Regions from separate parts of the Xanthocytophaga agilis genome, predicted to be linked through region 1. Evidence: riboswitches for the same ligand, from Rfam matches in the RefSeq annotation. Region 1 holds a riboswitch; each other region holds the start of a gene.
What was found. A riboswitch is a leader RNA that binds a small molecule or an ion and turns the genes downstream of it on or off. The one in region 1 is predicted to bind thiamine pyrophosphate.
Positions count from the first base shown of each region.

Region 1 (5,177 bases):
CAAAACTCTTTCGCTGCGAAAAAGCAGGGTTGTACGCACTCCGAGATTCAAGTAACCCCAACATACATGCCAGAAGATCTGGTTTATATAACAAACGCCTGTCCAGTAAGAAGAGACAGGCGTTTTGATAGGTATTCTCAGAAACTTATTTTACTTTGTAGAGAGACCCGGTTTTGATAGCATGCTTCTCCAGCTTTCCTTCCTGAACTAACTTTTCCAGCTGAAGAGTCGACTCTTCTACAGAGACCTCTGCCAAAACGGCGTATTCTTTAGGGGTCAATGTTGGATAATGTGTAAAAAGAGAAAAAGGCGAGTCAATAACAATCTGTTGTTTTTTGGCAGTAGGAAATACTTTCTGGACAGCACCTTCAAAGATCTCATAGGGTTTAAACCCATACACCATACATTGATTATTGTCTGCATCTGAAAAGAACATAGTTGGAAAACCTCTTACACCCAGTGACCGACCATAAGATAAATCTTCTTCAAAAAGTTGTTTCCCTTTCTCCTTAACATCTTCTTTTAACTGAAAAGTATCTAGTCCTACGGCTGCTGCAGCTTTTTGTATATGCTCCCATCGGGTAATGTTCTTTTTCTCCAAAAAGACAAATTCACGCAGCTTACGCAGGAAGGCTACAGCCTTTTCTTTATCCTGTAACTCTGCAGCCTTTACTGCAATAGAAGGAGGATACGAAGAATCCAATGGATCTTCCAGCCATACATCGCCATCAATAGGCATATCATAGTGCAAACTCACTTCGTCCCAATGATATGACACATCACTGGGTTTACTTATTCCTCCACTATTATAACTCCAGTCGGGCAGTAGTCCTCCCATACGATACTCGATATCAATGTACTTTCCGTACTCCAGTTTCAGCTTCCGTAATTGAGGTTCAATACCCCAGCAGGTTGAACAGATCGGATCAGTATAATAGAGTATCTTTACAGGCTTTTGGCCCGCTACCGCTTTTACAGATTCGGTCTTCTCATCTCCTGCTGGTATTTCACATACACCACTTGCGGGATCACATAAAAGTGGATTTTTGATTTCCTGGTTCATTATCTTTTTCTGTTTATCATTGACATCCTTACTCAAAACCGCCTGTTTTCCAGAATGATTCCGACATGATGTATAACTCTTTGTGTAGGATTAATTTGTAACTCGACAGCAAAGTTGGTTACTATTCATCCATCAGTCAATTAGTCAGAAAAATATGACTATATTCCATAATGATTCATGAAACGCTTTTTACTAAAATAGAATACTGCTGACTATTTTTTGTCAAACTAGTGAGCCTTCAAAAACTTTAAATACTCATTGAGCTTAGGAGAGTTCGCATCAACTCTCAGTATAAACTTGTTAATTCCCTCTGCCTGAAAACAATCAAATAAACGCTGAATAACATGCATTTTGGTATTCTTGTCTGCAAGAATTACAAACCGTTCTATATCTTTATCATCTGAAGAAGAAAGAATAGAATGAATGGTTTGCTGAAATGCATTAAATAAAGGCATAGGAATCAAATGAGAATTCCGTTTTTTATTATCTACCAATACACACAGCCATTGTGTTTTGTCCAGATATATTTCTGTGATCTTTCCATCAATTACCGAACATGTATTCCAACTTACTGTATCCGGTAATCTGACATGCATTTCATTAAAATCTCCGAGACCTCGAAAAGAAGAACTAATCATATAAAAAGTAGCAATCATAAATCCTATCACAGCCAGCAGACTGACATCAGGGACTAAGTTTGGGTAGTGTCTGCTTCCAGGTCTCATTTGTTTTTTTCCAATAGGATGCGACACACATTGGAATTCCATATTTATTGTACATTTTTCATGTACTTGCTACAAAACTAAAGAGCTAAACTTTTTTCTAGGAAAGTTCAAACAAGTTTTTATACCTTTGTCCTAAGCTTTAGGGGTGCCTTAACTGGCTGAGATGATACCCTTGGAACCTGATCCGGTTAGTACCGGCGAAGGGAAAAGTACCGCAACACACTATAGTAGTGCTATATCCATAGCATTCTCCTCCTGTGTAGCCACTCCTGAAGTCATAACCTATTTTCAGGAATGGACATCATACTTAACCAAGAATCAAAGACCTTTCCGGATAATTGCACTGTGCAGCAATTGATGGATATTGTTTTGCCTGACAAACAGAAAGGCGTTGCAGTTGCAATCAACCAGGCTGTCATACCCAGACCCAACTGGGGCACCCATACGCTACATCCCAACGACAACGTATTACTCATCAAAGCCACTCAAGGAGGATAATTCTATGACAACCGAACAACCATCCACACACACCATTTCCTGTGATCCCTTTCCTGGCTCACAAAAGATCTATGTCAAAGGTAATCTGCATGACATTGAAGTAGCCATGCGTGAAATCTCTCTAACAGATACCAAACTGTCATCCGGCAACAAAGAAACGAATGCTCCGGTTACAGTATATGACACCAGTGGACCCTATACAGATCCGGCCATTGCTATTGATGTGCGCAAAGGATTGCCTCGCTTACGCCAAAGCTGGATTACGAAACGGGGAGATGTAGAACAACTTCCTGAGATTACATCTGACTATGGCAAAAAACGACTGTATGACACCTCGCTGGATCATCTTCGGTTTGAACACATTCAGAAACCATTACGAGCCAAAGCAGGAAACAATGTCACTCAGCTTCATTATGCCAAAAAAGGGATTATTACACCTGAAATGGAATACATAGCCATTCGGGAAAATCAGCGCATCGATTACTTGAAAGACCTATTAAATGGACAATACGAAACCCTAGCTCAACAACACGCAGGCCATTCTTTTGGAGCCAACACACCCAAAGGACTCATTACACCAGAGTTTGTACGACAGGAAGTAGCAGCAGGAAGAGCTGTAATCCCATCCAATATCAACCATCCAGAAAGTGAATCCATGATTATTGGACGCAACTTTCTAGTAAAGATCAATGCCAATCTGGGCAACAGTGCAGTCTCATCCAGCATTGAAGAAGAAGTAGAAAAAGCTGTATGGGCCTGTCGCTGGGGAGCAGATACCATCATGGATTTGTCTACAGGCAAAAATATACATGAAACCCGTGAGTGGATTATACGCAATTCCCCTGTACCCATCGGAACAGTTCCTATCTATCAGGCGCTGGAAAAAGTAGGTGGACGTCCGGAAGCACTGACATGGGAAATATTTCGGGATACGATCATTGAACAGGCTGAGCAGGGAGTGGATTATTTTACCATTCACGCAGGGGTGTTGTTACGTTATATTCCACTTACAGCCAAGCGAGTCACAGGTATTGTTTCCAGAGGCGGTTCTATTATGGCCAAATGGTGTCTGGCGCATCATAAGGAGAACTTCCTGTATACTCACTTTGAGGAACTTTGTGAAATCATGAAACAGTATGATGTTTCTTTCTCTCTAGGTGATGGTTTGCGTCCGGGTTCGATTGCCGATGCCAATGATGCAGCTCAGTTTGCTGAACTGGAGACCTTAGGAGAACTCACCAAAATAGCTTGGAAACACGACGTACAGGTTATTATCGAAGGCCCTGGTCATGTGCCTATGCATCTGATCAAAGAGAATATGGACAAACAACTGAAAGAATGCCATGAGGCACCTTTCTATACATTAGGGCCATTAACAACAGACATTGCTCCTGGTTATGATCATATTACATCTGCTATTGGTGCAGCCATGATTGGTTGGTTTGGTACAGCTATGCTTTGTTATGTTACGCCCAAAGAACACCTGGGTCTACCAAATAAGAAAGATGTAAAAGATGGAGTAATTGCCTATAAAATTGCCGCTCATGCAGCCGACCTGGCAAAAGGACATCCGGGAGCACAATACCGGGACAACGCCCTGAGCAAAGCCCGCTTTGAGTTTCGCTGGGAAGATCAGTTTAACCTTTCACTGGACCCAGATACTGCACGCGAATTTCATGATGAAACGCTTCCTGCTGACGGGGCCAAGGTCGCCCACTTCTGCTCTATGTGCGGACCTAAATTCTGCTCTATGCATATTACTCAGGAAATCCGTGACTTTGCAGAAAAGAATATGGTAGAGAAATCGGAGGAATTTAAACAACAGGGAAGCGAACTGTACTTGTAAGTTATTCACTATGGCCTGTTGTGGTTCCTGTAAATCAACCACAACAGGTTTAAAATGATACCAGCTATGGATCTTATTGTACTATCCAGTCCGGAAGCTATTGAGAAAGAAGCACAGATAGTCAATGTTCTTTTTGAGGAAGGATTGTCTGTATTTCACTGTCGTAAACCTCAATGGTCTGCTGATCAGGTAGCTGAGCTTATACAGGGTATTGCGCTTCCCTACCGAAGCCAGATTACTATTCATCAACATCATAAACTGGCAGAAGAATTAGGATTACAACGCCTGCATTACACTGAGGCAAATAGAAAAACAGTTTCACAAACCGAGTTGTCTTTACATCGGCAGAAGGATATTACGCTTTCAACTTCCCTGCATCAACTTAGTGACTATAATACTACAGCTCAGCAGTTTGATTATGTGTTTTATGGACCTGTCTTCAACAGCATTTCCAAACAAGGGTATACGGCTGTTGTATCAGGTGACTTTCAGTTACCGCCACGCCAATCCACTCAAGCAAAACGCATTGGATTAGGGGGTATAGATGAAACCAATATACACCAGGCAGCAGCCTACGGTTTCGAGGGTGTAGCAGTATTAGGTACGCTATGGACACAACCACAGAAAGCGGTACAACGATTCAGAAGTTTAAAGCGCATTACAGACACCTACTAATAAAACATATGGTAAGTAAACTTCATTATATCTCTCAGGGACATAGTCCAGCCGAACAATTACGCAACATTCAACGTGCCCTGGATGCTGGTTGTGACTGGATACAGCTGCGCTGGAAAAATGTGCCAGCCCAGGAAGTAGAACAGGTAGCTATTGCCATCAGAGCCTTGTGCGAACCCTATAGGGCGAAACTGATTATCAACGACTTCCCGGATGTTGCCCATGCAGTAGATGCACATGGTGTACATCTTGGCCTCACAGATATGTCGGTAGCAGTTGCCCGTCAGATTGTTGGTCCGGATAAAATTATTGGAGGAACAGCCAATACCCTGGAAGATATACTCCAGCGCGTAGATGAACAATGTACCTA
Region 1 covers NZ_JASJOU010000003.1:34,261-39,437, forward strand. Annotated here, with positions in the region: gene QNI22_RS10580 (DUF4139 domain-containing protein) at 1-55, shown strand, start outside; gene QNI22_RS10585 (ClpXP adapter SpxH family protein) at 146-1,099, opposite strand; gene QNI22_RS10590 (hypothetical protein) at 1,291-1,830, opposite strand; TPP riboswitch at 1,920-2,011, shown strand; gene thiS (sulfur carrier protein ThiS) at 2,083-2,286, shown strand; gene thiC (phosphomethylpyrimidine synthase ThiC) at 2,291-4,132, shown strand; gene QNI22_RS10605 (thiamine phosphate synthase) at 4,199-4,807, shown strand; gene QNI22_RS10610 (thiamine phosphate synthase) at 4,741-5,177, shown strand, end outside.

Region 2 (5,177 bases), on a different contig from region 1:
AGATGGCTGGCAGAAACTTTCGATATGACTGCTGATTATATGCGTAATCTTGAAGAATCCATGAATGATGTTAATTTTTATGGAAAAGGTCTTCAGCTTACCCGATGTGACAGAGCACTCAAACTATGGATGTCTATCAAAATATTTGGTCTGGAGAACTTTAGCTCTGCTATTGATCGTGGTATCAAACTAGCAAAGTATGTACAGGATTTGTGGGAAGAGAGGGAGGGATGGCAGGTTATGAGTGATGCCAGGCTTGGTATTGTGACTTTTCGGTATGCGCCAGCTTCTCTTGATGAGAAGATGATTGAAGAACTAAATGATGCTATAGCTCTGGCTGTTGCAGATGATAAGTTTGCATTAACCCCAACTACAAGACTTAACGGAAAGCTGGTGATGCGTATGTGTACCATTAATCCTCGTACATCTGAAGATGATATACTCGAAACAGTTACCCGTATTCAGATGATAGCGAAGGAAGTGTATAACACACTAATGGTAAAACAAGTAGTGGCAGAAGATACTACTGCTGCTATGGTAAATATCGAGTATAAATATATGCAAAAGCAAAATAGTTAAACCTAGTTATAATTCATCCTATAATCTCAAAACCCTTTATCTAATTTATGCTAAACGCTGTTTATTCATCTGCACCTGCACAAGGAACAATTACTTTCAGTGTACTTACTAAAGATGATGTGGAAGGTGCTGTAGACTGCATTGCTTCTACTTTTACTTATGGAGAACCTATGACTAAGTTACTTGGTATTTCCAAAAAGGAATTTGATCATTTTGCAAAGTTGTTTGTAAATAAAGCTGTAACAGATGGATTGTCTGTTGTTGCAAAGGACAGTGTATCTGGAGAAGTTATTGGATGTTTGGTTTGTGAAGATTTTATCACTGAACTTCCTGAAGGGATTGAGACAATCTCAGAAAAGTTCTTCCCAATCTTTGGATTACTGGAAGAGCTGACCAATAAATTTAAAAGCCAGAATGTTGTAGAGCAGGGAGAATTATACCATTTATTTATGGGAGGGGTACGAAAAGAATTTGCTGGAAAAGGGATTATTGATGAACTTACTCTGGAAGCGGAAAAACTTGCACAGTCAAAAAACTTTAAAGGTGCAATTGGAGAAGCAACAGGACCAATCTCTCAGCATGTGTATGTAAATCGCTTTGGTTACCAACCACTTGATATTGTTGAATACAAAGATTTTTTATTTGAGGATACACCTGTATTTGCCGACATTCAGGATTGTGAGAAATGCCAGTTGATTATCAAATATTTCAATAATTAAGTTAAAAAGAATCCCACTGTTTGTGTGCAGTGGGATTCTTTCTTTTATTTGCTTTTAAACCATTGATAAGCTTGCTCAAAAGATGCTGCGAATTTTTCTACAGTATGCAGAGAAACAAACTTTTCTCCCAAGGCTTTCTTATTCGTGATTTCTCCGAAAATGCTTTCAGGCAAATTTAATGCGATTTTCTGTAAACCTGCTTTCTTAAGATCTTCACTCCAAATGTCGTTGACATACTGAGCTGTTTCAGGCAAGCCACCTTTAAACTCGATCAGATCAGCTATCATAAAAGGCGCTTTGTATTTAATGATCGCTTCTGTTATTTTTTGCATACCTTCTTTGGCTTTTGCATCGTTAACGAAACCAATCCATTTATACTCAACAGTTTGATGTGTTGGATTGTACACCACTTCTACGTGGGGGGCCTTGTAATAAGATATCTTTTCCATGATCTTTAAGAAGGAATTTTTATATGTAGTATAACTAATTTATAAATGATCAAACAAAAATAATGTCTTTATTGACTATTTAATAATCATAGAGGGCAGATAATGAACAATGTAATAGATTCTTTTTAAAGAAAGTATATATAGATGGATGCAATAATAGAATAAAAAAAGACAACTGGATATTAAAATTAGCAGTTGCTGTATTTATAAATAAGTAATGAAAAATAGTGCGAATTTTGGAGTTACAATTATTCCTATTTTTCATTTATGTATTTAAAAATCATTTTTATGTTTTTAAGTATAAATGTTCGTGCATTGGCACAATGAAGCTCGTTTAATAAATAAAGAATAAGGTTTGTAGAGTAATTTTATCCCATTTTTTGAAATTTATGTCTTTTAGATGCTTTTGATTACCAGTTTGTTGTATATGTATTATAGGTGATCAGAAATTAATTTTATGCTAACATCAAAAGAACTGCAGGTAAGTTTTTTAGAAGATTAGTCAAACACATACATAAATTTTATACCTTTGCAGTGTTCTCTTTATTTTTTAGAGAACCTATCATACTAAGAGAATACAATTATAATGTAAGAATAATTGGTCTTAGGGGTGCCTTATTATTACGGGCTGAGATCATACCCTTGAACCTGATTCGGTTAGTACCGACGAAGGAAAAGACAAAAGAAGGCTTGTCAGCCCCTGGCATACCTTATGTTTTATCCTGCAAAACTTCAATTGCATTCATGAAGAAATTTACTCTTCTTTTTATGGCAATGATGCTAGCATCTTTGTCATGGGCACAATACACTATTTCGGGTAAAGTAACCTCTGCAGGACAGCCATTGCCAGGCGCTACGGTAAGTCTGCAAAATACTTTTAAAGGCTCTCTCTCAATGACTGATGGCAGATATTATTTGCGTAATCTCCCTTCTGGAAAGTATGTAGTGATAATCAGCTTTATCGGATATGAAAAATTAAGTAGGGAAATCGACTTAACTTCAGATCAGATACTGGATATCGATTTGAAAAAGATGGAATACATAGCAGACGAAATCGTAGTTGCTGCAACAAGAGCTTCGCAGAAATCAGGCACTACTTTTACTTCTGTGGACAAAGCGACACTCGCCAAACAGAATCTTGGACAAGACCTTCCATTTCTATTAAATCAAACTCCTTCTGTTGTCGTTAGTTCTGATGCAGGTGCAGGAGTAGGATATACAGGTATTCGCATTCGGGGAAGTGATCCTACGCGTATTAATGTCACTGTCAATGGTATTCCTCTTAATGATGCGGAATCACATGGAGTGTATTGGGTAAATATGCCCGATTTTGCTTCGTCTGTTGACAATATTCAGATTCAACGGGGTGTTGGTACATCAACAAATGGTGCTGCTTCTTTTGGCGCAAGTGTGAATGTGCAGACAAATCAGCTGAATGAAAAACATTATGCCGAAATCAACAATGCCTATGGATCTTTTAACACCTGGAAACATACTGCCCGGGTAGGTACAGGCCTGATAAATGGGAAATGGACTTTTGACGGACGGCTATCAAAAATCAGTTCAGATGGGTATGTAGACAGAGCGTCCAGCAATCTGAAATCCTTCTTTTTATCGGGTGGATATTATGCTGGTGGCACTATGATTAAGTTCAATGTCTTTTCTGGTAAAGAAGTGACCTATCAGGCATGGAATGGTGTACCTGAATATCTTCTGAAGACGGATCGTACATATAATGCCTATACGTATGATAATCAGACTGATAATTACCAGCAAGATCATTATCAGCTCTTCCTGACACATGAGTTTAATCGTAATTGGAATGCTAACCTAGCACTACATTATACACATGGAGAAGGCTACTATGAAGAATATAAACCAGGAGAGAGCTTGAGTTCCTATAATCTTCCTTCTATTAGTATTGGAGATTCTGTGATTACGGCAACGGATTTAATTCGGAGGCGTTGGTTAAATAATGATTTTTATGGTCTGGTTTGGTCTGTCAGTTATAATACATTAAAACGATTCTCTGCAATATTGGGTGGCGGAGCAAATAATTATACTGGTGAACATTATGGGGAGATAATATGGGCAAGATTTGCCAGTACCAGTGAAATCAGACAACGATATTATAATGATGATGCCAGTAAAGGAGATATCAATTTCTATGCAAAGGGGAATTATGATTTTTCAGACAAGTTTAATGCCTTTTTGGATTTACAATATCGATATATTGCTTACTCATTTCTTGGCTTTGACCATAATCTGCGTAATATAGAGCAATCTGCTACCTATAACTTCTTTAATCCCAAAGTAGGTATTACCTATCTGTTTTCTGATGAAAACAGTGCTTATGCTTCCTATAGTGTCGGCCATCGGGAACCTACCCGGGATGATTTTGTTCAGTCTACTCCAGATAGTCGCCCTAAGCCTGAAAGCTTACAGAATCTGGAGGTAGGATTTCGAAAACAAAATAAGAGCTATCTTCTATCTGCCAATTATTATCTGATGAATTATAAAAATCAACTGGTACTTACCGGGCAAATTAACGATGTAGGTGCATATACCCGAACCAATATTGCACGAAGTTATCGTATGGGAGTTGAAGTAGAAGGAAATGTGAAACTTTCGTCAAAATGGACGCTAGGTGCTAATGCAACGTTCAGTAAAAACAAGATTCGTAACTACCAGGAGTATATTGATAACTACGATACACAGATACAGGAGGTGAAGAAGTATAAAGAGACAGATATTTCATTTTCTCCAAATATTATTGCTGCCGGAACTTTATCCTATAAACCTCTGGCTGGCCTGGAAGTAAGCTGGTTATCTAAATATGTAGGAAAGCAATATCTGGATAATACCTCCAGCAATAATCGTAAACTAAATAGTTTTTTTGTAAACGATATTCGGGTCAACTATATGATTAAACCAAAGTTTGTGAAGGAAATTGGACTCAATTTATTGGTAAACAATCTTTTCAATTACCTGTATGAATCCAACGGATATACATTCAGCTATATCTCTGAAGGTACATTTACTACCGAAAATTATTATTACCCACAAGCAGGAACTAATTTTCTCTTATCTTTAAATCTTAAGTTCTAAGAAAATATAAAACTCATAAACTAAGAGGCAACTTTACAAATACATCATTTGTAAAGTTGCCTCTTAGTTTATGAGTTATTAGTAATAACAAAATTTTGTAAGTTGTGTCTTGTACTCTGTTACTCAATTTACATGCGGTCTTATCTATACGTTATCTCTAAGATTTATATTCCTCTACTACTTTTTGCAGGATCTATCTTGTCAGGTGTAGTTGGATATGTGGTGATAGAAAATTATTCATGGTTAGATGCTCTTTATATGACATCTATTACCGTATCGACAGTTGGATTTACAGAGGTGCATCCTTTATCATCTACAGGAA
Region 2 covers NZ_JASJOU010000002.1:215,027-220,203, reverse strand. Annotated here, with positions in the region: gene QNI22_RS07720 (pyridoxal phosphate-dependent decarboxylase family protein) at 1-579, shown strand, start outside; gene QNI22_RS07715 (hypothetical protein) at 627-1,298, shown strand; gene QNI22_RS07710 (hypothetical protein) at 1,343-1,747, opposite strand; TPP riboswitch at 2,344-2,439, shown strand; gene QNI22_RS07705 (TonB-dependent receptor) at 2,492-4,855, shown strand; gene QNI22_RS07700 (potassium channel family protein) at 4,988-5,177, shown strand, end outside.
Region 2: it holds a riboswitch for thiamine pyrophosphate, as region 1 does, so the genes downstream of both, QNI22_RS07705 (TonB-dependent receptor) here and thiS (sulfur carrier protein ThiS) in region 1, are expected to answer to the same signal.

Region 3 (5,177 bases), on a different contig from region 1:
CCCCCTGTAATGTTATATAAACGAAAATAATTTTCGTGTAAGGCTTTTTCTACGATTACTGCCCCCTGAGCAAACTGAAGGAATTGTAACATGTGCGACTGATCAGTAGCTTTAACAGCCAAAAGAGCTAAAGCTTTGCCAAAATCAGCCAGATACAGAGCATCCTGCTGGATATAATACCGAAACTTCTCCTCCGGCAAACAACCATCAGATAACTGTTGGATAAAATCAGTATTAGTTATAAAGTTGTAAATATCCAGATTATTATTCCAAAGACTTTCCGAAAAGGTACTCATATAAAACTAAGAGAATAAAAGAGTTTACTATGAAGCATGTGAGAGAACTTCAATAGCTAAAAATTATTTTATGACCAGTATGAAAAGAAATGATGCACCGGACCATGTCCTGATCCGAGTGTATATTCAGCACCCGCTTTCAATGCATTTGTCAGATATTCCTTAGCTGCAACAACAGCCTCAGATACAGACAATCCGTTTGCCAGCCCAGCTGCAATCGCAGACGAAAGAGTACAGCCCGTCCCATGAGAATTAACAGTATGGACACGTTCCGAGGTAAGCGTGCTTAACTGGTCAGTTTGTGCATGATATAAAATATCAACACTTTCATTACCTTCCAGATGTCCGCCTTTCAATAAAATATATCCCTGAGTTAACTGAGCCAGTTCAATAACCGACTCTTTCATTTCTGTTATATCCTGAATATTCTTACCTGTCAATACAGCAGCTTCGGGTAAGTTGGGAGTAATAACAGTTGCGATAGGAAGTAAATATCTTTTTAGGCTTTCAATCGCCTCATCCTGTAGTAGCTTGTCACCACTTTTAGCAACCATAACAGGGTCCAGCACAATATTTCTAACTCGGTATCCCTGTAACGTTTCGGCAATCGCTTCAATAATATCGGCACGATGAATCATTCCTATTTTCACAGCATCTGTACCAATATCTGTCAAAACGGCTTCCAGTTGTGCAACAACAAAATCAGCAGATACAGAAGAGATAGCACTTACTGATTGGGTATTTTGAGCAGTTAATGCAGTGATAACAGACATCCCATAACACCCCAATGCAGCAAACGTTTTCAAATCAGCCTGAATGCCTGCACCTCCTCCACTGTCTGAACCAGCAATTGTCAATACACGTTTATAGATTTTCATGCGTTTTCGATAAGTTGAATTAAAGTTCGTGTTGCATCATACGGAGACGCGGTTCCACAAATGGCAGAGACAACGGCAACTCCAGTTACTCCCGTTTGGATAACTTGTTGAATATTTGTCTGATTAATCCCCCCAATAGCGTATGTACTATGTTTGGTTTGTGTACACAAACTTCTTAACCCCTCAACGCCAAGTTCAGAGGTTGTGTCCAGTTTTGTAGTTGTCGAAAAGATAGACGCAATCCCTACATAATCTACATCCAGAGCATTGGCAGTAGTTAGCTCAGGCAGATTATTAACAGACAAACCAATAATTTTTGTATAGCCCATTAGTTCTCTTGCCTGGGTATAAGACATATCGTCTTGTCCAATATGTACTCCATCTGCATCAACTGCCACAGCAACCTCTACTCGATCATTGATGATCAATTTAGCATTATACATTTGGGTAATAGCCAACACCTTATGAGCCAAGGCAATAAAATCTTCTATTGACAGATCTTTTTCCCGTAACTGAACCCAATTTACACCAGCCTTACACGCTTGCTCGACCACATATTCAACATTGTGTCCTGCCTGTTGACAAATAAGACTATCTGTCACTAAATATAATTTTGACATACTTTATTCTCCCCTGGCTATACGATAAGAGTACCCAAATAGTAAGTTAACATAATAATTGATATAACCACAGGAATACCTTTCCTATTTATGATGTTACTTGCAAACGATACAGAATATCGTCTCCTGTTAACTTATGCAGCGTATCTAAGAAATTAACCTGAAGACTGCCAGGATATGGATTTTTCTCTGCTGCGATTTCCCCACTTATTCCCATAACAGCCATTGCATGAGCAGCAGCTTCAAAGTAATTTGGATTAACAGCTACAAATGCCCCAATCAATGCAGTAGCAGTGCATCCCATTCCAGTCACCTTAGACATAAGGGGATGTCCGTTAGCGGTTGATACCATATTATCCTGATGTATAATAAAATCAGTCGCTCCACTGATAACCACTGTAGAGTTATACTTCTTGCTTAAAAAATACGCAGCATTCAGAGCAGATTCAGACCCATAGATGCTATCCACACCTTTTGTTTGAGCATCCAATCCGGCTAGAGCCATTATTTCTGAAGCGTTTCCACGAATGACAGAAGGTGGTGTAGCTTGGATTAATTGAGTGCTGATTTTATTCCGATAAGACGTAGCCCCCACTCCTACCGGATCAAATACGATGGGCTTGTTGAGTTTATGTGCCTGTTTCATTGCCAATTCCATTCCACCCACAAAATTTGTATCCAGTGTACCTATATTAACAACCAATGCCTGTGAAATGGAAACAAACTCTTCCACTTCTTCTGTTGCATGCACCATCGCTGGAGATGCACCTATTGCCAGTAAAGCATTGGCAGTAGTATTCATAACCACAAAGTTGGTAATATTATGTATTAAAGGTTGGGCAGATCGAATGGCCTGGATATCACGCCAGATTTGATGCGGATTGAGTTGCATGTTATTCCGTTTATTTGTCCAAAATAACAACTCAGGGGATGACAAAACCGCATCCAACTTTTTCCTACGACCGTATGAACAGTATCAGGTTGTGAGGGTTTGATCTCAGTCAGTAAAAATACTGACACCCCTAAAGTTGACAATGCCAAAAGTAAGCGAAACGAATGGAAATACAAATATTTCCTCAGATCATATCACAATTCTATAGAATGAGGAAGGGCTATTCGTAAAAATGTAGGTAGGATTGTCTGATAAGTAAATGCTATTTTATCCGGATCTGCTAGATAACGTATCATTTCATGATACTTATCAATTCCATAGTTGGCAATAATAATCTCTCTTTTATCTTTTGTATCCAGGTGACGCAACATACCAGCCGCATCAATCTCAGGGTGAAATTGCGTTCCAAAGAAAGCTTCATCGAAACGAATAGCCATTACAGCCCGCTCCAGATCAATAAGAGGTCTTAGCTTTTCATAACAGAGAATCTGCCCACCCCACTCTTTCAGTTTTATTTCATTAATCTGTGTTACTTGCCAGTCTCGGCTATCTACCACCCAAAATGGATCATCCAGATTTTCAAAGTATAATTCCTGAAGTCCATGAACAGTACGATGCACAGGAAAAATACCGAAGGCATGTGATTTACGCTGAGTGAGAACACCTAATTCAAAATATCGACAGAAAATCTGAAAGGAATGGCTTATCAGAAAAACGTATTTTTTATGTTCAGGAAATCTTCTGTTGTAATCACGAAGGTTATTCATCAATTCAAAAAACAAAAGCTCCCATTCTGTCCCTTCACTTTCAACAGGACTACCTGGACCACCTGTAGAAATATACAGATCATAACTCAGATCAGGTATTTCGTTTTTCTGTCTTACATCAAAAATAGTAAAAGAAACATCTACAGTAGTAGTTTGAGCAAAAGATAACATTAATTCTTTTATACACCGTATTCCTTCATTGGCTGATCCATCATACAAATCCAGAATAGCAATTCTCATATCTTTCATTATTTTTTACTTACTATAGAATATTATCAAGACAGAACTATTTGCAAATAAACACATAGTCAGAAAAAAAGCTTCTCAAAAGCGACAAAAATATAACATAAGTACAACTATTCCATGTAAATAACGATTCTATTTGTATAACACTGTATCGAAAATCTTTACCATCCTAACGAATCCTATTATTATCCATTACTTATCCATATATTATCCAAAAATTAATTAAAATTAACACTTAACATAATTATAACTATAACCACAGAAAAAGTTTTCACGTGAAAAGCTTTAAACAAACGAATAAACTAGTAATCAATAGCTTACAGCGAAAACACGTTGTACCGACACAACATAAAACTCTAGCAGAGTTATTATAGAAATGTAGAGATGGCAGACAAAGTAACTAATGAAATATCGCTACCAGTTAATGAGTACACTGGTAGCCAAAACATAGAAGACTCTATGAAAACTTGCAAGTCTCATTTTTCCAAAAACAAGATTTTTTTGAGGCAGCGTTTACTATTTTTTCAGGAAATTCACTCTCTGTTTACTCCAGATAAATCAAATAATAAATAAAAATAATACAATAAAAAAATAATATAAACAGACAAAACAAAAAAAATATGACTGAAAAACAAATACTTACTTATTCATAGTCATTACTCATGTTTACATATAAAGCCATTATACAACTAAAGAAAAGTAAAACGCCATAAATTACATTTCAATTGCTACCCGTATGAATACTTGTAATTATCATACATAGTAGTAAATTCGGACTTGTAAAAATTCATTTGGATACTGGCTTATAAAGTTGCGTGGTTGTACCTCGGACTATATCCAACCAGCATAGAAACAATTAATTTACTATACGATGAAATATGACATTCTTGTTGTAGGAGGAGGAATTGTAGGATTAGCTACAGCACTTCGTCTAAAGAAAAACAAACCTGACCTAAAAATTATTCTTCTTGAAAAAGAAAAGCAATTAGCCAAACATCAGACAGGTAATAATAGTGGGGTGATCCATTCGGGCATCTACTATAAACCTGGTAGTCTAAAAGCTACTAATTGTATCAATGGGTACAATGAACTACTTGAGTTCTGCAGAGAGAATGATATAAAATTTGACCTGTGTGGCAAGATTATAGTAGCAACAAGCCAGGAAGAACTTCCTGCACTGGAAAATATCTATAATCGCGGTATTCAAAACGGACTTACAGATATCCGAAAAATTTCACAGGCAGAGATTCGGGAACATGAACCACACTGTAGTGGCATTTCTGGAATCTGGGTTCCTTACACAGGCATCATTGACTATACAGACGTATCTTATAAATATGCAGAAGTTTTCAAAAAGCTAGGAGGCGAAATTCTGCATGAACAAAAAGTACTGGATATTAAACCTGGAAGCACTTCAACAGAAGTAATTACAGATAAACAAACCTTTGAGACTAAGTTGGTTATCAACTGTGCTGGCC
Region 3 covers NZ_JASJOU010000001.1:1,045,324-1,050,500, reverse strand. Annotated here, with positions in the region: gene tenA (thiaminase II) at 1-296, opposite strand, end outside; gene thiD (bifunctional hydroxymethylpyrimidine kinase/phosphomethylpyrimidine kinase) at 365-1,174, opposite strand; gene thiE (thiamine phosphate synthase) at 1,171-1,794, opposite strand; gene thiM (hydroxyethylthiazole kinase) at 1,883-2,686, opposite strand; TPP riboswitch at 2,731-2,828, opposite strand; gene QNI22_RS04355 (glutamine amidotransferase-related protein) at 2,881-3,693, opposite strand; gene lhgO (L-2-hydroxyglutarate oxidase) at 4,571-5,177, shown strand, end outside.
Region 3: it holds a riboswitch for thiamine pyrophosphate, as region 1 does, so the genes downstream of both, thiM (hydroxyethylthiazole kinase) here and thiS (sulfur carrier protein ThiS) in region 1, are expected to answer to the same signal.